DNA from 2 places in the Microbacterium sp. LWS13-1.2 genome. Region 2 is predicted to be linked to the other one. Evidence: riboswitches for the same ligand, from Rfam matches in the RefSeq annotation. Region 2 holds a riboswitch; the other holds the start of a gene.

Region 1 (7,208 bases), 940 kb from region 2:
CGGCCCTCGAACGCCCGGCCCAGCGTGACCTCGTCGGCGTACTCCAGGTCGCCTCCGACGGGAAGGCCCGACGCCAGACGGGTGACCGAGATCTCGAGCGTGTGCAGCAGCCGGCTCAGGTAGGTCGCAGTCGCCTCGCCCTCGAGATTCGGGTTCGTGGCGAGGATGACCTCCTGCACCGTGCCGTCGGCGAGCCGCTGCATCAGCTGGGTGATGCGCAGGTCGTCCGGACCGATGCCGGCGATCGGGCTGATCGCGCCGCCGAGCACGTGATAGAGCCCGCGGAACTCCCGCGTGCGCTCGATCGCGGCGACGTCCTTCGCGTCTTCGACGACGCAGATGAGGGTCAGGTTGCGGCGGGGGTCGCGGCAGATCGAGCAGCGCTCCTGCTCGGAGACGTTGCCGCAGACCTCGCAGAAGCGCACCCTCTCGCGCACGACGCTGAGCAGCTCGGCGAGATGCGACACGTCGAAGTTGGGCGTCTGCAGGATGTGGAAGGCGATGCGCTGCGCCGACTTCGGGCCGATCCCGGGCAGGCGGCCGAATTCGTCGATGAGATCTTGGACGATGCCGTCGTACATGGGCTAGCTGAACCTCGTCGGCGGCTCGTAGGGCTCCTCGCGCACGAAGGTGGCGCCGAGAACCTGGCGCACCACCGCCTCGCCGTAGCGCTGCACGCCGCCGTTGCGCGTCGTGACCACCGGAGTCAGGGGCGGCGCGACCGTCGGCGGCACCGGGACGTCGGCGACGGCATCCGGCTCGTCTTCGGGCTCGTCGTCGTCGCGCTCGATCGAGGGGACGACCTCGGTGCGCGGAAGAACGTCTCCCTCGCGCGGGGGCGCCAGGGTCGCGACGCGCGCCATCGAGGTCGCCGCGTCTTCGGGCTCGTCGTCGACCGCGAACTGGCCGGGCGTCTCGGTCGGCAGCGCCGCCGGCCCCGGGTCGAGCGGCGGGGCGTCGTCGTCGGACGGGATCGCCGCGACGGCCCAGTCGGTCACGGGGGCGGCCGCAGCCGACGCTGTCGACGCAGCCCCGGATGCCGAGGCGCGGGGCGCCGAGACCAGGCCGCGCTGGGTGGGACCGGATGCCGACGCACGGGGTCCTGACGAGTTCGAGGGTCGTGCTGCGGCGGGGGCGGCAGGTGCCGTCGCAGGCGTTCGCGGAGCGGCGGGGGTCTCAGGTGCGGCGGTGCGCGGGGGCGCCTCGCGTGCGGGACCCGTCGGCGAAGGGCTCGCCGGACCGGATCCGGCCGCGCCACCCGGGCCGCCGCCCGCGTCGTGGCGGGCGATGTACTTCACACGGATGCCGAGCACGGCCAGGATCGCCTGGCGCAGGTCTTCGCTCGGGCCCTTGCCGGCGGCGAGCTGCTTGAACTTCGCGACGTCGCTCTGGCTCGAGAAGGTGAGCGTGAGCACGTCGTCGTCGAGTGCCGCGATACGTGCGCCGGAGGCGAGCATCCACGACGAGCGACTGACGTTCTCGAGCTGACCGAGCACCTGCGGCCAGGCCTGCTGCAGGCGCTCCAGCGTGACCGGTCCCGCGGGAACCGGAGGGGCTTCGACGGGAGCGGGTGCCGGCGCTGCGGCCGCGGGTGACGGCGTGGGCTCGCTCGGAGACGCGGGCGCCGAGGCCGCAGCAGGACGATCGCTCGTCGCGCCTACCGGCGCCGGTGCGCTCGACGCGGGCGCAGCCGCCGGCGCGGCAGCAGCGGCGGCCGCCGGCGCCGCGGCAGCCGCAGGCACTGTCGGCCCCGCACTGCCCGCTCCGCGAGCCAGCACGCGAGCGACCATGAGCTCGAGCTGGAGCCGAGGCGAGGTCGCACCCGTCATGTCGTCGAGGGTCGCGATCACGAGGTCGGCGATGTGCGACAGGCGCGACGTGCCGAAGGCATCGGCCTGGCGCTGCATGCGGGCGAGGTCTTCCGCCGAGACGCCGCGCAGCACCGCGGCGGCGCCCTGACCGGTCGCCGACACGACGATGAGGTCGCGCAGGCGCTCGAGCAGGTCGTCGACGAACCGGCGTGGGTCCTGGCCCGTCTGCACGACCCGGTCGACCGCGGCGAACGCGGCCGCCGCGTCGGAGGCGGCGAACGCGTCGACCACCTCGTCGAGCAGCTCGGCGTGGGTGTAGCCGAGCAGCGCGACGGCGCGGGCGTACGTCACGAGAATGGTCCCTGAGCCTGCCGAAGGGTCGGACCCGGCGATGAGCTGGTCGAGCAGCGACAGCGTGTCTCGCGGCGACCCGCCGCCCGCACGCACGACGAGCGGCAGCACGCCCTTCTCCACCTCGACGCCCTCCTGCCCGCAGAGCTGCTCGACGTACTCGAGCATGGCCGCGGGCGGCACGAGGCGGAACGGATAGTGGTGCGTGCGCGAGCGGATCGTGCCGATGACCTTCTCGGGCTCGGTCGTCGCGAAGATGAACTTGACGTGGTCGGGCGGCTCTTCGACGAGCTTGAGCAGGGCGTTGAAGCCCTGCGGCGTGACCATGTGGGCCTCGTCGAGGATGAAGATCTTGAAGCGGTCGCGCGCGGGGGCGAACACGGCGCGCTCGCGCAGGTCGCGGGCGTCGTCGACGCCATTGTGGCTCGCGGCGTCGATCTCGACGACGTCGAGCGAGCCGCCACCGCCGCGCCCCAGCTCGACGCAGCTGTCGCAGGTGCCGCAGGGCGTGTCGGTCGGCCCCTGCGCGCAGTTGAGACAGCGCGCCAGGATGCGGGCCGACGTCGTCTTGCCGCACCCGCGCGGGCCGGAGAACAGGTAGGCGTGCCCGACCCGGTCGCTGCGCAGCGCCGTCATCAGGGGTTCGGTGACCTGCGACTGCCCGATCATCTCGCCGAACGACTCGGGCCGGTAGCGGCGGTAGAGGGCGGTGGTCACTCCCCCAGCCTACGGCGTGACGCCGACATCGCGGTGGCCGCTCCCGCGGCCTGCTAGATTGCTCGGCAGTGACACGGGGTGCCCGCGCGACGGGCTGAGAACACACCCGTCGAACCTGATCTCGATCATGCGAGCGAAGGGATGTCGCGATGAACGCGCGCACCGAACCCCACCTGTCCGCCCTCTCCCCCGCCGCCGCGCTGACGGCGCTGCGGGAGGCCTCACCCCTGGTGCAGTGCATCACCAATGCGGTGGTGACGAACTTCACCGCCAACGCCCTCCTCGCCGTCGGCGCGGCCCCGGCGATGTGCGACATCCCCGGTGAGGCAGGGCTGTTCGCAGGCGTCGCAGACGGCGTGCTTGTCAACCTCGGCACCCCGACCGCGGAGCAGCGCGATGCCGCCCGCGAGGCCGTGCGTCACACGTCGCGGTGGGTGCTCGACCCCGTCGCGGTCGGTGTGCTCCCGGTGCGCACGGCTCTCGCGGCCGAGCTGATCGATCACCGACCGACGATCATCCGCGGCAACGCCTCCGAGATCCTGGCGCTGGCAGGCGCGGGCGCCGGCGGTCGCGGTGTCGACGCGACGGACGGGACGGATGCCGCGGCCGGCGCCGCGCGATCGCTCGCGTTGCGCACCGGCGGCGTGGTCGCCGTGTCCGGCCCGGTCGATCTCGTCACCGACGGCGAGCGGGTCGTGCGGATCCATGGCGGCGACGCGCTCCTCACCCGCGTCACCGGCGGCGGCTGCTCGCTCGGCGCGGTGATGGCCGCGCTGCTCGGTGTGTGCGCCCCGCTGGAGGCGGCGGTGGCGGCATCCGCCCTCTACGCGGTCGCCTCGGAACGGGCCGCGGCGCGGTCGGAGGGGCCGGGGTCTTTCGCCGTGGCGTTCCTCGATGCGCTCGACGCCGTGGTGGCGGCGCCCGCCGACCTCGATGCACGCGTCGCCGACGCGCTCGCGGCTCGATGATCCGCGCCGCGCGCCTCGCGGTGCATCTCGTGACCGACGACCGCGTGCCGTTCGACCGGCTGGTCGACGTCGTCGACGCCGCAGTCGGCGCCGGAGTCGACGTCGTGCAGCTGCGCGCCAAGTCCATCAGCGCGCGCGAGCTGCTGCGGCAGGCGGTGGCGATGTCGGACGTCATCGACCGCCGCTGCCTGCTCCTGCTCAACGACCGCGTCGACGTCGCCGTCGCCGCGCGCGAGGCGGGGGCGCTCGTCGACGGCGTCCACCTCGGCCAGGCCGACGTGCCGCCCGAGACGGCGCGACGCCTGCTCGGCGCGCACGCCGTCATCGGATGGACGGCGAACTCGCCGGAGCACCGGGTCGCGGCATCCGCTCTGCGTTCCGGCACGGTCGACTACCTCGGAGTCGGGGTGATCCGGCCGACCTCGACCAAGCCCGACCACCCGCCGGCGCTCGGCATCGACGGCTTCGCGGCGTTCGCGACGAGCACGACCGTGCCCTGCGTCGCGATCGGCGGAGTGCGCCTGAGCGACGTCGCACCGCTGCGGGAAGCCGGCGCAGCGGGTATCGCGGTGATCTCGGCCATCTGCGGCGCCGACGATCCCGCAGCGGCGTCGCGCGCTTTCCGCAGCGCCGCCGACGTGCTCGCGCTCGAGGCCGAGGGGGTCGCTCGGTGAGCGACGTGTCCGTCGCGCAGACCGTGACGGCGCCGCATCGCCCGCAGGCGATCCCGCGCGTGCTGAGCATCGCCGGCACCGACCCGACGGGCGGCGCGGGCATCCAGGCCGATCTCAAGTCCATCGGCGCACTCGGCGGCTACGGCATGGCGGTGGTGACCGCCCTCGTCGCGCAGAACACGCACGGCGTGCGCGAGGTGCACGTGCCGCCGACGGCGTTCCTCGCCGCGCAGCTCGACGCCGTATCGGATGACGTCCAGATCGATGCGGTGAAGATCGGGATGCTGCAGTCGGCCGAGATCATCGAGACCGTGCGGGAGTGGCTCGCCCGCGTGCGCCCGCCGGTCGTCGTGCTCGACCCGGTCATGGTGGCGACCAGCGGCGATCGGCTGCTCGACCCCGCCGCCGAGGACGCGCTGCGCACGCTCGCGACCGCGGTGGACCTCATCACCCCGAACCTCGCGGAGCTGGCCGTGCTCGTCCGGCGCCCACGAGCGACGGCATGGGAGCAGGCTCTCGACGACGCGTGGGCTCTCGCGAGCGCGACGGGAACGGCCGTGCTGCTCAAGGGCGGGCATCTCGACGGCGCGGACTGCCCCGATGCGGTCGTCGCGGCCGACGGCGCGGTCCACGAGGTCGGCGGCACCCGCGTCGCAACCCGGAACACCCACGGCACCGGCTGCTCGCTCTCGTCGGCGATGGCGACCCTGCGCGCGGGCGGTGCGGCCTGGCCCGACGCATTGGTGCGCGCGAAGACGTGGCTCACCGGCGCACTCGCACACGCCGATGCCCTGGGTGTGGGTGGAGGCAACGGCCCGATCGACCACTTCCACGAACAGCGGGTCGCGGCTGAGCCCACGCGGCCGGAGGCTCCGCGCGACGCGCCGGCGGTGCGTGGCGGGGCCGTGGGGAGCGCCCCCGCCGCCTCTTGGGCGGCGCAGGTGTGGGATGCCGCGGCCGCCGTGCGCGCCGACGTCGACGCCCTCGCCTTCGTCCGAGGGCTGGCCGACGGCAGCCTGCCGCGCGCGACGTTCCTGCGCTACCTCGCCCAGGACGCGCTCTACCTCGGCGAGTACTCCCGCGTGCTGGCGAAGGCGAGCGCGCTCGCGCCGACCTCCGCGGAGCAGGCGTTCTGGGCACGCGCGGCCGAGTCCTCGATCGTCGAGGAGAGGCGGCTGCATGAGTCGCATCTCGGGTCGCCCCCCGACGCGCCCGCACCGCAGACCCTGGCCTACACGAACCACCTGCACGCCTCGGCGCGGTCATACGGCGAGCTCGTCGCCGCGCTGCTGCCGTGCTTCTGGCTGTACACCGACCTCGGCGTCCGTCTGGCGGCCTGGCGCCATGACGCGCACCCGTACGACGACTGGCTCGCGATGTACGGCGACCCCGCCTTCACGGCCGCGACCGCGCGGGCGGCCGACATCGCCGACGCAGCGGCGCGGGAGGCCGGACCGCACGAGCGGGCGCGCATGAGCGCTGCGTTCGCCCGCTCGATGGAGCACGAACTGGAGTTCTTCGCCCGCGCGTGATGCGTCCGGCCCGCCGCGCACTCGCCCGAGAGCAGGAGATCCGGCGGAGACAGGACGGATCGGCTCGGATCGTCCCGTTCTCGCCGTATCTCCGGTGCTCGCGAGACCGTCAGACGTCCGCCCCGTGCTCGACGTCCGCCGCTCCCACGATGATCGGGATCGTCGAGGTGACGGTGGGCACGGACGCCGACAGCAGGGAGCCGTCCTCGCGGCGGGCGTCGCCGAGCTCGCGCAGCGACGGGCGCCCGGCGATGACGGGTCCCTGCCCGTCGAGAGCGGCCACTACCTCTTCGCCCGGGCCGACGACGTAGCCGACGCCGCGCACGCTGAAGCCGACGGGGTCGCCCTCCATCGCGCGCACGCGCAGCTCGTCGCGGGTTACGGTGACGAGCAGGCGCGTGCCGTGCCAGTGCAGCACGAACTCGAGCGAGGGCCACGCCTCGGGCAGCCGCGGGTCGAAGGACAGCTCGCCGAAGTGGTCGCGCATGCCTCCGAAGCCCGAGACCAACGCCGTCCACACGCCGCCGGCAGACGCGACGTGCACGCCGTCGGCGGCGTTGTGGTGCAGGTCGCCGAGGTCGACGAAGATCGACTCGCGGAAGTACTCGAGCGCCAGGTCCTGGTAGCCGACCTCCGCCGCGAGGATCGCCTGCACGACCGCCGACAGCGTCGAGTCGCCCGTGGTCAGCGGGTCGTAGTACTCGAAGTCGGCGAGCTTGTCCTCGTCGGAGAAGTGGTTGCCCTGCAGGAACAGCGCCAGCACCACGTCCGCCTGCTTCAGCACCTGATAGCGGTAGATCACCAGCGGGTGGAAGTGCAGCAGCAGCGGCCGCTTGTCGGGCGGCGTGTTCTCGAGGTCCCAGATCTCCCGCTCGAGGAACACGTGATCCTGCGGGTGGATGCCGAGGCTCGGGCTGAACGGGATGTGCATGGCCTCCGCGGCCCGCTCCCACGCCTCGGGCTCGCCGGGCTCCAGGGCGAGGCGGTCCACCATCTGCCGGTAGACCTCGCCGTCGACCTCGGCCATCTCGCGCACCGTGCGCGCGGCGAAGCGGAGGTTGAACCGCGCCATGACGTTCGTGAACAGGTTGTCGTTCACGACGGTGGTGTACTCGTCGGGCCCGGTGACGCCGTGAATGTGGAAGGTGTCTCCTT
Region 2 (7,208 bases):
GCCCAGCGTGCGCGTGCCGGCGAGCACCCCGAGCACGAAGCGGCTCGGCAGCTTCGCGACCTGCGCGAGCGCGTCGGCGAGCTCGGTGGGGTCGGTGCGGCCGAACAGCAGGATCGTCGGCAGGGCGAGCGCGAGCACGCGCAGGCACACCGCGACGGCGAGAGCGATCGAGTCGTCGCTGATCGTGGCGTACCAGAACGACCAGTAGACCGTTCCGCCCGGCTCGGCATACAGCAGCATGCTGATGCCCGCGACGGGGGCGAAGACGAGGATCGGCAGCATCCGCTTCAGTACGGTCATGGCTCCGAGACCGGTCAGCGGGATGCAGGTGAGCTGCAGCGCGATCGCCACGAGGGCGCTCGTCACGTCGATCGACGCGAGCAGCGGCACCGACAGCAGCAGCGCGAGCACGATCTTGGTCACCGGGTTGACGCCGTCGAGCCAGGCCGCCCGTTCGGCACCGACGTCATGCGCGTCGGTACGGGCGTCGACGGCGGTCACGACCGCACCCCCACCGGCCGCGATCGCCCGGGTGCGCCGGACGGGGCCTCCGGGACTGAGGGCCCCGCACCGAGATCGATGCGGTGGCCGCCGAGATGGTGCAGCACGTCTTCGTCGTGCGTGACGGCGACGACGGTCGTGCCGGCGGCGATCTCGGACTGCAGCAGTTGCACGAGCTCGATCCAGCCGCGGCGGTCCTGGCCGAACGTCGGCTCGTCGAGCACGATGACGGGCGGTGCGTCGGCGAGCACGGTCGCGACCGAGAGCCGGCGCTTCTGTCCCCCCGACAGCGTGAAGGGGTTCGCGGCGGCGAGCGGCGCGAGGTGCAGTCGCTCGAGCAGCTCGTCGACGATCAGGCCGACGGCGTCCGCGGCCGCGCCGCGCGAGCGCGGCCCGATCGCGAGCTCGTCGCGCACGGTCGAGGCGAGGAACTGATGCTCCGGCTCCTGGAACACTGTGCCGATGCGGGTCAGCAGCTCGCGCGAGGACCACCGCGACGGGCGGCGGCCCGAGCGGCCCGCGAGCTCCGGCGCCGCGACGACCTCGCCCGCCGCCTCGGGCAGGAGCCCCGCGAGCGTCAGCGCGAGGGTGGACTTGCCGGCGCCGTTGGGCCCGGTGATCACCGTCGCCGCCCCGCGCGGCACGCTGAGATCCAGCCCCGCCCGCACGACGGTGCGGCCATCGCGGGAGATCGAGAGAGCGGATGCCGCCACCGCCGCGGCGGCGCCGGCCGGCGCCGCGGGCAGGACGGGCAGGTCGACGGGGCGACCCGGCACCCACACGCCCGCGGCGGCGAGCTCCGCACCGTGACGGGCGAACACCTCGGCCGGAGTGCCATCGGCGAGGAGGCCGCCGTCGGCGCCGACGACGAGCACACGGTCCATCAGGTCGGCCCAGACGGCCGTGCGGTGCTCGATCACCAGGAGCGTCGCCCCCGTCTCGGCGAGAGCGTGCTCGATGCTCGCGCGCACCTCGCGGACGCCGTCGGGATCGAGATTCGCGGTCGGCTCGTCGAGCAGCAGCACACCGGGTCGCATCGCGAGCACGCCGGCGAGCGCGAGCCGCTGCTTCTGCCCGCCCGACAGCGCCTTCGTCGGCCGCGCGAGCGGGACGTCGAGCCCGACGGCCTCGAGCGCCTCGGCGACGCGGGCGGGGATCTCGGCCGCCGGCACCCCGAGGTTCTCGCAGCCGAAGGCCACGTCGTCGCCGACCTTCGACAGCACGACGCCCGAATCGGGATCCTGCAGCACGAGGCCGACGCGCCCGCGGTGGGCTTCCGGCCGCTCGCCGTCGATCAGCAGCGATCCCGTCTCATCGCCCTCGTCGGCCCCGCCGAGCAGGCCCGCCATGCCGGCGAGGAGCGTCGACTTGCCGGCACCCGAGGCACCGAGCAGCAGCACGCGCTCCCCCGGCTCGATCGTGAACGACACGTCGCGGACGGCGGGCGCGCGCCGGCCTGCGTAGCGCCATCCCCAGCCGTCCGCCGTGAGGCGGGCCGGACGGGTCGAGGCCATCGTCAGACCTCGCGGCGCGCTTCGCGTCCTGCCGCGAAGCTGTTGAGGGCGCCGGTGGCGGCGAGCCCCCGGACGGCGAGCCAGCCGACGACACCCGCGAGCACGGCACCCGAGACGACGAGCGAGACGAGGTAGATGACGTTGAACTCGAGCGTCTTCAGGATGTTCGGCGAGCTGCCGTAGAACAGCTCGAACACCCAGGCGCCGGCGGCGGCGCCCGCACCGGCCAGCATCGCGACAGGCAGGGTGAAACGGCGGTAGAGGAAGAGGGCGAAGATCAGCTCGGCGCCGAGACCCTGGACCAGGCCCGACAGCAGGGTGGACACGCCCCACACGTTGCCGATGAGCATCGACACGATCGCTGCGATCACCTCGACGAGGAGTGCCGCACCGGGCTTGCGGATGACGAGACCGCCGATGACGCCGCCGATCAGCCAGATGCCGACGGCGAGTCCGCCGAGGCCGGGCGTCAGGCCGTCCATGGCGATGAACCAGGCGTAGCCGACGGTGTTCCAGGCCCAGAAGACGAGGCCGGTGGCGACGCCGAGCACCGCGGCGACGACGATGTCGACGACTCGCCAACGCAGGCTGCGGGGGCCCGAAGGGGTGGCCGCAACGGGGGTGGATGCGGACGCGGACGTGTGCATGTGAACTCCTCCCTGCGCCGGCATGATCCGGATCAGGTTCGACGGTCGAAGCGTGGATCGCTTCCTCTCAGCCCGGCTCACCGGACTCCCGTGGTTATGGCGTTGAGTATACCGCCGCGATGACGGGTATTTTGAGGGGGTGACTCCGGACGACACACCCGTGCCCACGCGTCGCGCGCGTCGGGCGCAGACCGGTGCCGTGCCGACCCCGGCTTCGGCCGGTGCCCCGGAAGGCGGCATCCTGACCGTCGCCACCGGTCAGACTGTCCACACGCCCCCTCCGCTCGCCGCTGGCGCGTCGGGCGGAGCCTCCGGGCGCGTGGGCCCACTCGTGCACCCGGGCAGCACCACCGCCCCCGGAGACGTGCCCACCGTCGCGCCCACCATCGCCACGGTGCCGCTCGGCGACAGCCCGACGGCGATCGCGCCGACGATTCCCCTGTTCGATTCGGACGCGCAGACGGGGCCCGTCATCCCCGGACTCGTTCCCGAGCCGTCGGTCCCCGTCGCCACCTGGGATCCCGCGGGCCACGACGCGCTCGCCGACGTCCCGGTCGCCGAGGATTCGCGCCCCGCGGCGGGCGGCGGACGAACCGCCCTCGCGTGGGTCGATGAGACGGCCGTGGGCCTCGGCGCCGCCCCCGGCGATCTGACCGCCGCGGCCACCCCCTACGTCACGGTCGACGCCGACCTGCTCTCCGACGCGCCGCGGCGCTCGCCGCTGCGCGCCGGCGTCGTGGTTCCCACCCTCGCGATCGCGGCCGTGCTCGGCGCGTATGCGGGGACGACGCTGCTGTGGCCGCTGCACGCCGTCGCACCCACGGTCACCGCCATGGAGGTCCAGCCGGTCGCGGCGCCTGCCGCGGCGCCGGTGTGGCCCGCTCAGGGCAGCGCCGCCGAAGCGGTCGGAGGCATCTCGGGGACACTGGCCACGACGGCGGATCCCGACTCCATCGCCAGCATCACCAAGCTCGTGACCGCCCTGGTCGTCCTCGAGGAGATGCCGCTCGCGCTCGGCGAGCAGGGTCCCGAGTACCGCTTCACCTCGGCGGATCGCTCCCGCTATTGGCAGTACCTCAGCAACGGCGAGTCCGCGCTGAACGTGCCCGCCGGCGGCTCGCTCACCGAGTACCAGATGCTCGAGGGCATGCTGGTCGGCTCGGCGAACAACTACGCCGACCGCCTGGCGCAGAGCATCTGGCCATCGGATGCCGTCTTCGCCTCGGCGGCCTCGTCCTGGCTCTCCACGCACGGCGTCCCCGGTGTGACCGTCTACGAGCCGACGGGGATGGACCCGCGCAACACCGCGAGCCCCGAGGCCCTCGTCGTGCTCGCGCAGAAGGCCCTCGCGAACCCGGTGATCGCCGAGATCGTCGCGAAGCAGTCCGTCGACCTGCCCGGTGCCGGCCTCGTCGAGAACACCAACGGGCTGCTCGCCGACCCGGGTGTCGTGGGCCTGAAGACCGGGACGCTCGACTCCTGGAACCTGCTGTCGGCGAAGGACGTCACGATCGGCGACACGACGGTGCGCCTCTACGCGTCGGTGCTCGGACAGCCCGACGATGAGAGCCGTCTCACCGCCTCCCGCGCGCTGTACGCGCAGCTCGAGACCGAGCTGCAGCTGAAGCCCTCGGTGACGGCGAACACCGTCGCCGGACAGGTCGAGACCCTGTGGGGCGACGAGGTGGACATCGTGACCTCGGGCGACGCGTCGGTGGTCCTGTGGAACGGCGGCAGCGGCACCGTCGCCACGACCTACCACCTCGGCGAGAGCCGCGATGCAGGCGACGCGGTCGGCTCCCTCAGCGTGACCGGACCGCTCAACGACACCACGGTCGACCTGCAGCTCGCCGCCGACATCACCGACCCGTCGCCGTGGTGGCGGCTGACGCACCCGCTGGACCTGTTCGGCCTCAACGGCTGAGACCACCGCCGTTCACCCGGCGCGCGGTCAGCCTGAGGAAGGTCAGGCGGCGGACGGGTGCCCGACGACGCCCTTGCGCAGCAGCGCGTTGCCGTATTTGCGGGTCTCGCCCGTACGCAGGATGACGTACGCGCGCTTCGCCTGCTCGTAGTACTCGAACCGGTCGACGTAGCGCGGGGCATCCGTGCCTGCCGCGGCGGCGAGCTCGCGCTGCACGTCGAGCACCTCGCCGTCAGCCGACGCCATGAGGTCGAGCGCGGGCGCATCGTCGAGCGGCAGCACCGTGCGCACGGCGGCCACCACCTCGGGCGTGGTCGTCCCGGGCAGGTCCACGACGCGCGCGCCGATCGCCCACGCCGGAAAGTGCGCGTCGGCGATCACGACGGCATCCGAGTGGCCCATCCGGTCCAGGTGCAGCAGCAGCTCCCCCGTCAGCAGCGGGTGGATGCCCTCGAGCATGGGATTCCCTTCGTCAGCGGATGAGGCCTTCGGCGGCCAGATCGTCCCACAGGCCGCCCGGGATGTCGACCTCCATGAGCTCGGCGTTGCGGCGCAGCTGCTCGGGTCGGCTCCCGCCCACGACGACCGAGCGGACGGCCGGGTCCCGCAGCGCGAACTGCACCGCGGCGGCCGGCAGCGGCACGTCGTGAGCGCGGCAGACCGCGACGATGCGCCGCAGGTGCTGCCACAGCGGCTCCGGCATCCGTCCATACTCGTACCGGTCGTCGCGCGTGGGCTCGTCCTTCGCCAGCAGGCCGGAGTTGAAGACGGATGCCGCGACCACGCCGGTCCGGCGCTCGTGGCACGCCGGCAGCACCTCGTCGGCGGCCGGCTGCTCGAGCAGCGTGTAGCGGCCCGCGATCATGATGAGGTCGAGATCGGCGCCGCGAACGCCCGCGGCGAGCGCGTCGGCGGTCATCGAGCCGATGCCGATGGCGTCGACGGCGCCCTCCGCCCGGAGCTGCTCGAGAGCCGGGAAGGCCTCCTGCAGCGCGAGGTCGAGGTCGTGGCGCTCGGGGTCGTGCAGGTACAGGATGTCGATGCGGTCGATCCCGAGACGTTCGAGCGATTCGTCGAGGCTCGCGCGGATGCCGGCCTCGGAGAAGTCCCACTCGCGGCGCAGCGTCGTGCGCACGTGGAAGTCCGCGGCGAGGTCCAGTCCGCCGTCGTCGTCGGGGTTCGGACGCAGCAGCCGCCCCGCCTTCGTCGAGATCACGAACTCGTCGCGGGGCTTCGTCCGCAGGAACGCGCCGAGCCGCCGCTCCGAGAGACCGAGGCCGTAGTGAGGGGCGGTGTCGAAGTAGCGGATGCCGCTCTCCCAGGCCGCGTCGAGGATGGCCCACGCCTGATCGTCGGTGAGCTCGCGGAAGAGGTTGCCGACGTTCGCCGCGCCGTAGCCGAGGCGCGTCAGCGCGGGGGCGTCGGAGCCGGTCGGGTCAGGCCGCGGCATCCGTGCTCCCGAACTCGTACGCGGCGCGACTGGCCGCCTTCATCTCCATGCCGATCCCCGGCGCGAGCGGGGCGCGGTAGACGCCGCCGTGCACGTCGGTCGGCACGACGAAGTGCTCGTGCAGGTGATCGACGTACTCGATCATGCGGCCCTCGCGGCTGCCGCTCACCGCCACGAAGTCGAACATCGACAGGTGCTGCACCGCCTCGCAGAGCCCCACGCCGCCGGCGTGGGGGCACACCGGCACACCGAACTTCGCCGCGAGCAGCAGGTTGGCGATGTTCTCGTTGACGCCGCCGACGCGCGCGGCGTCGATCTGCATGACGGCGATGGCGTCCGCCTGCAGCAGCTGCTTGAAGATCACGCGGTTCTGCGCGTGCTCGCCCGTCGCCACGCGCACCGGCGCGACGCCCCGGGCGATCTCGGCGTGGCCGAGCACGTCGTCAGGGCTCGTGGGCTCCTCGATCCAGGCGATGCCGAACTCGGCGAGCGCGTTCACCCACGCGATCGCCTCCGACACCTCCCAGCGCTGGTTCGCGTCGATGGCGATCGGGAAGTCGGGTCCGCACACCTCGCGGGCGACGCGGAGGCGGCGGACGTCGTCGTCGAGGTCGGCGCCCACCTTGAGCTTGATCTGGCCGAAGCCGTCGGCGATCGCCTCGCGGCACAGCCGCGCGAGCTTCTCGTCGGAGTAGCCGAGCCAGCCGGGGCTCGTCGTGTACGCCGGGAAGCCCGTGGCGAGGAGGTCCTGCTCGCGCTCGGCCCGGCCCGGCTCCGCGTCGCGGAGGATCTGCAGGGCCTCCGCGGGCGTGAGGGCGTTCGTGAGGTAGCGGAAGTCGACGAGGGCCACGATCTCTTCGGGGCTCATGCGCGAGAGCAGCTGCCAGAGCGGGAGCCCGGCGCGCTTGGCCTTGATGTCCCACAGCGCGTTGACGACCGCGCCGATCGCCATGTGCATGACGCCCTTCTCGGGGCCGAGCCAGCGCAGCTGCGAGTCGCCGATGAGCTCGCGGTTGGTCGCGCCCATGTCGTCGAGGAGCGGCTCGACCTCGCGGCCGACCAGATGCCCGGCGAGCGCGTCGAGCGCCGCGACCTGCACGTCGTTGCCGCGCCCGATCGTGAACACGAAGGCGTGTCCGCTGACGCCGTCGGCGGCATCCGTCACGATCCGG

Evidence for each region. Region 2 has a riboswitch for thiamine pyrophosphate ahead of MRBLWS13_RS11055 (ECF transporter S component). Riboswitches for the same ligand answer to the same signal wherever they lie in the genome.
Region 1: another riboswitch for thiamine pyrophosphate. It lies ahead of thiM (hydroxyethylthiazole kinase); the one in region 2 lies ahead of MRBLWS13_RS11055 (ECF transporter S component).

Annotation. Positions count from the first base shown of each region.
Region 1 covers NZ_CP151632.1:1,398,931-1,406,138, forward strand. Annotated here, with positions in the region: gene recR (recombination mediator RecR) at 1-581, opposite strand, end outside; gene MRBLWS13_RS06720 (DNA polymerase III subunit gamma and tau) at 585-2,879, opposite strand; TPP riboswitch at 2,944-3,038, shown strand; gene thiM (hydroxyethylthiazole kinase) at 3,029-3,847, shown strand; gene thiE (thiamine phosphate synthase) at 3,877-4,521, shown strand; gene MRBLWS13_RS06735 (bifunctional hydroxymethylpyrimidine kinase/phosphomethylpyrimidine kinase) at 4,518-6,053, shown strand; gene MRBLWS13_RS06740 (glycosyl hydrolase family 65 protein) at 6,163-7,208, opposite strand, start outside.
Region 2 covers NZ_CP151632.1:2,341,907-2,349,114, forward strand. Annotated here, with positions in the region: gene MRBLWS13_RS11045 (energy-coupling factor transporter transmembrane component T) at 1-501, opposite strand, end outside; gene MRBLWS13_RS11050 (ABC transporter ATP-binding protein) at 498-2,015, opposite strand; gene MRBLWS13_RS11055 (ECF transporter S component) at 2,018-2,662, opposite strand; TPP riboswitch at 2,653-2,764, opposite strand; gene MRBLWS13_RS11060 (D-alanyl-D-alanine carboxypeptidase) at 2,823-4,586, shown strand; gene MRBLWS13_RS11065 (RbsD/FucU domain-containing protein) at 4,629-5,045, opposite strand; gene MRBLWS13_RS11070 (aldo/keto reductase) at 5,059-6,036, opposite strand; gene MRBLWS13_RS11075 (enolase C-terminal domain-like protein) at 6,023-7,208, opposite strand, start outside.